Regions from separate parts of the Streptomyces sp. NPDC094448 genome, predicted to be linked through region 2. Evidence: riboswitches for the same ligand, from Rfam matches in the RefSeq annotation. Region 2 holds a riboswitch; the other holds the start of a gene.
What was found. A riboswitch is a leader RNA that binds a small molecule or an ion and turns the genes downstream of it on or off. The one in region 2 is predicted to bind S-adenosylmethionine.
Positions count from the first base shown of each region.

Region 1: linked by a shared signal. The riboswitch ahead of thrC (threonine synthase) and the one ahead of ACIQ9E_RS19550 (aminotransferase class V-fold PLP-dependent enzyme) in region 2 are both predicted to bind S-adenosylmethionine.

Region 1 is NZ_JBIWGU010000005.1:181,738-184,190, forward strand. It holds gene thrC (threonine synthase) at 1-899, opposite strand, end outside; SAM riboswitch class I at 917-1,096, opposite strand; gene ACIQ9E_RS11775 (glucosyl-3-phosphoglycerate synthase) at 1,318-2,268, shown strand.
Region 2 is NZ_JBIWGU010000009.1:253,766-256,218, reverse strand. It holds gene trpD (anthranilate phosphoribosyltransferase) at 1-688, shown strand, start outside; SAM riboswitch class IV at 1,155-1,272, shown strand; gene ACIQ9E_RS19550 (aminotransferase class V-fold PLP-dependent enzyme) at 1,469-2,453, shown strand, end outside.

The sequences.
Region 1 (2,453 bases), on a different contig from region 2:
CAGCCTTCGGCCTGCGCGGCGATGATCCGGTACGGCTTCTCCTCGACCAGACCGACCTTGATCAGCTCCTGGAGCCCCTTGTCGATCTTGGTGAGCTGGGAGCCGGAGGCCACCGGGACGACGATCTGGTCCGGGATCCGCCAGCCGAGCTGCTCGCAGATCTCGTACGCCAGGGTCTTGGAGCCCTCCGCGTAGTACGGCCGGAGATTGACATTGGTGAAGCCCCAGCCCTCGCCGATCGGGTCGCCGATCAGCTCGGAGCAGAAACGGTTCACGTCGTCATAGGTGCCCTCGATGGCCACGACGTCACCGCCGTAGACGGCGGCCATGACGACCTTGCCCTGCTCCAGGTCGTGCGGGATGAAGACACAGGACCGCAGCCCGGCGCGGGCGGCGGCGGCACCGACGGCGCCCGCGAGGTTGCCGGTGGAGGAGCAGGAGAGGGTGGTGAAGCCGAAGGCGCGGGCGGCCTCGACGGCGATGGCGACGACCCGGTCCTTGAAGGAGTGGGTCGGGTTGCCGGAATCGTCCTTCACATACAGCTCACCGGTGACGCCCAGCTCGGCGGCGAGCCGGTCGGCCTTCACGAGCCGGGTGAAACCGGGGTTGAGATTGGGCTTGGCGGCCACGTCGGCGGGGACGGGCAGCAGGGGCGCGTAACGCCAGATGCTCTCCGGGCCGGCCTCGATGGCCTTGCGCAGCGCCTCCGGGTCCCCGGTGGGCAGCTCGTAGGCGGCTTCCAGGGGACCGAAACAGGAGGCACAGGCGAAGCTCGGGCTGAGCGGGGTGCGCTCTCCGCACTCGCGACAGGAGAGCGCGACGGCGGGACCGAGATCCACTGAGGGGGCGGCGGGGGCGGTGGTGGTGTCGGTGGTGCTTGCGGCGGTCTGCGCAGCCATGGAGGCGAGGCCCTTTCTCCTCATCTTCCTCATGGCGCATCTCGCCATGAGACGGATTTGGCACCTTCCCTAGCCGGGAGCCTCGCGGCGTGGACGGGCGCTGTCCGCTGCTGCGGATCGCACTGTCACGACGGAGACCGGCTGGAGGGTTGCCGGGGCTTCAACGGGCCGTTTCCCTCTGCCCCTCTGGATGAGCGGTATTTGATTGTTGAGCAAGTTGAACGCCGGACCCCGACATGCGACGGTCATCCGCGTTGTTCAAGACTGTAACTGAAGGTCCGGACGGTTGAGATAGTCGTCCGTACCGCGAGATGGGTCACACAGGCGCGTCCGGACGCGCACGGAAGGTATCCGGACCCCCCTTCCCGCGCTCCCGGCAGGGCAGGGGAGGCATCCCCACGGTTGAGGAGTAGAGCACGTGCTCGAAGAGGTAGAGCGCTGGCTGGCGACGCGTTCCTGGTCGGCGGCGGACCGCCCGCTTCCGGCGCTGCTCGCGGCCAAACGGGCGGCCGTGCCCTCACCGACGGTGAGTGTCGTCCTGCCCGCGCTCGACGAGGAGGCGACGGTCGGTGACATCGTCACCGTGATCCGCCGGGAGCTGATGGAGCGGGTTCCGCTGGTCGACGAGCTGGTGGTGATCGACTCCGGCTCCACCGACCGGACCGCGGAGGTCGCGGCGGCGGCCGGGGCGCGGGTGGTCCACCGGGACGCGATCCTGCCGCGGATACCCGCGCTGCCGGGCAAGGGGGAGGTGCTGTGGCGCTCCCTGATGGTCACTCGCGGTGACATCGTCTGCTTTGTCGACGCCGATCTGCGGGACTTCTCGGCGGATTTCGTCTCCGGTATCGTCGGCCCGCTGCTGACCGACCCCGAGGTGCAGTTCGTCAAGGCGATGTATGACAGGCCGCTCGGTGAAGCCGCAGGTCAGGGCGGTCGGGTCACGGAGCTGGTGGCGCGTCCGCTGCTCAATCTGCACTGGCCGCAGCTGGCGGGGGTGGTCCAGCCGCTCGGCGGCGAGTACGCGGCCCGCCGCTCCCTGCTGGAGCGGCTGCCCTTCCCCGTCGGTTACGGAGTGGAGCTGGCGCTGCTCGTCGACGCGCTGCACACGGTGGGCCTGGACGCGCTGGCCCAGGTCGACGTGGGTTCCCGCAAGCACCGGCACCAGGACGGCAGGGCGCTGGGCCGGATGGCGGCGGCGATCTACCGGACGGCGCAACTGCGGCTTTCCCGGGGTCAGTTGGTGCGGCCGGTGCTGACGCAGTTCGAGCGGGGGGCGGACGGGTTCGTACCGCGGACCCATGCGGTGGACACGGAGGAGCGGCCGCCGATGCGCGAGATCGGTGAGTATGCGGCGCGTCGCGCGGCATAAGCACCGGTTTCCCAGCCAAGGGGCTGAATATCTTATGTATGACTTATACCCGTATTGCGCAGCCCCGGCGTCCCTCGGCCACCGCGGCTGCCGCGCCCGCACCCGTCTCCGTACGTCCGCATATCCCACGCGGCCGTGCCCCGTACCGCAGACCGCCCGCACGGCGTCCGGGCCGGCGCGGCCCC
Region 2 (2,453 bases):
CCGCGCCGCCTCCAGCGCGTCCGGCGCCTCCGACGTCCTGGAGAAGCTCGGCGTCAATCTGGAGCTGACGCCCCAGCGGGTCGCGGAGGTCGCCGAAGAGGCGGGGATCACCTTCTGCTTCGCGGTGAAGTTCCACCCGGCGCTGCGGCATGTGGCGGCGGCGCGGAAGGAACTCGGGATCCGGACCACCTTCAACTTCCTCGGCCCGCTGACCAACCCCGCCCGGGTCGGGGCGCAGGCGACGGGCGTCGCCGACGCCCGGATGGCCCCGATCATGGCCGGGGTGCTGGCCGAGCGGGGCTCGTCGGCGCTGGTCTTCCGCGGTGACGACGGTCTGGACGAACTGACCACCACGGCGACGTCCCGGGTCTGGATCGTCCGTGACGGCACGGTACGGGAGGAGGCGTTCGACCCCCGTGACGTCGGCATCGACCTCGTCCCCGTCGAAGCCCTGCGCGGCGCGGACGCCGCCTACAACGCGGAGGTCGCGACCCGGGTGCTCGCGGGGGAGCGGGGGCCGGTACGGGACGCGGTCGTGCTGAACGCGGCGGCGGCGCTGGTCGCGCTGGCACCGACGGACGAGCCCCTGACGACCCAGATCGCGGCGGCGGCGGCCCGTGCGGCGGACTCCCTGGACTCGGGAGCGGCATCGGCGACGCTGACCCGCTGGATCCAGGCCACGAAGTAGCCTCCGGCCCGGGCGCGGGAAACGGCAGGGCCCTGGGCCCCTGCGGCTGCCCGACGGAGGCCCACGAGGGTGTGCGGGAGATCTCTGATGCCACGGTCACCCGCCCCACCCGGGCTTTGACGGCAGGCGCCGGAACCGGCGATGTCTGCTCCCGGCCGCGGGCCGTCGGTGGCTTGTCGCGCAGTTCCCCGCGCCCCCCAAGACCTTGTCCTCATTCCGCCGGAGAGGGAGACCTCATGGACGGCGACCGATTCAGGGGCGGGACGACCAGGTAGGGGCGCGGGGAACTGCGCGAACGGCCCATGGCGGCTCGCAGCCGGCAAACAAGCCCTGCAGACACTGCACTCGCCGCGGACCGACTCGTTACGGGACGGCACCGGGCCGAGGCCGGGCCCCGGGACGGCCGGGTTGTCCGGATACCGGACGGGGTTGCGAGGTCGCAGGCTGTCGCATACGGTTTGGGCCAGGTCATGAGTGACAGCGACTACGGCCCCGGCCCGCTGTCCGGCAACCCTCCGTCCGTGGCGGGGTGCCCCGGGTGAAGACCAGGCCGTGGGCAGCGAGGCCCGCGGCAAGCGCGGACCCCTGCTACACCCTGGGGTCCTGGTCCTCAAGGGAGCAGCCTCGTGAGCAAGCGAATGCGATAGGGCCTCGTAGCCCCTTCTTCAGCACCTCCCCGTACCCCGGAACGCCGTGCGCCCGAGCACCACGCGCCTCCTCCGTCTGCCGTGCGGGGCTTTTGAAGCCTTCATTCCGCCTGCCCTCCCGGGAGAGTTCGCCATGTCCGCATCCGTGTGTCCGCAGCCCGTCGCCACCACCACCGCCCCCGCCGCGACCACCGCCTCCGCTCCCCTCCCCGTCCTCGGCAGCGATGTCACCGTGCCGCTCGTCACCGGCGGCGAAGTGACCTACGCCGCGCTCGACTACGCCGCCAGCGCCCCCGCCCTCCAGCGGGTCTGGGACGATGTCGCCGCGTACGCGCCGTACTACGGCAGCGTCCACCGGGGCGCGGGCTATCTCTCCCAGCTCTCCACCGACCTCTTCGAGAACAGCCGCCGCACCGTCGCCGAATTCCTCGACTGCCGCGACGGCGACCAGGTCGTCTTCACCCGCTCCACCACCGACTCCCTGAACCTCCTCGCCGCCGCCCTCCCCGCCGGCTGCCAGGTCTTCGTCTTCGAGACCGAGCACCACGCGTCGCTGCTGCCGTGGCGGGATGCCCGGGTGACGTACCTCAACGCGCCGCGGACCCCCGGCGATGCCGTGACCACCCTGGAGCGGGCCCTCGCGGACCGGGACCCGTACGGCCCGGCGCTGGTCTGCGTCACGGGCGCCTCCAACGTCACCGGCGAGCTGTGGCCCGTCAGGGAACTCGCGGCCGCCGCGCACGCCCACGGCGCCCGGATCGTCCTCGACGCCGCGCAGCTCGCCCCGCACCACCCGGTCTCCGTCCAGGAGCTGGACGTCGACTGGGTCGCGTTCTCCGGACACAAGCTGTACGCGCCCTTCGGCTCGGGCGTCCTCGCGGGCCGCTCCGACTGGCTGCGCGCGGCCGATCCGTACCTCGCGGGCGGCGGCGCCTCCCGCAAGGTCGCCCGCCGCGCCGACGGCGGCGTCGAGGTGGAGTGGCACACGACGGCCGCCCGCCACGAGGCCGGTTCGCCGAACGTCATCGGCGTCTACGCGATCGCCGCCGCCTGCCGCGCCCTCACCGAAGCCGGCTTCGACGGTCTCGTCGCCCGCGAGCAGGCGCTCGTGGACCGCG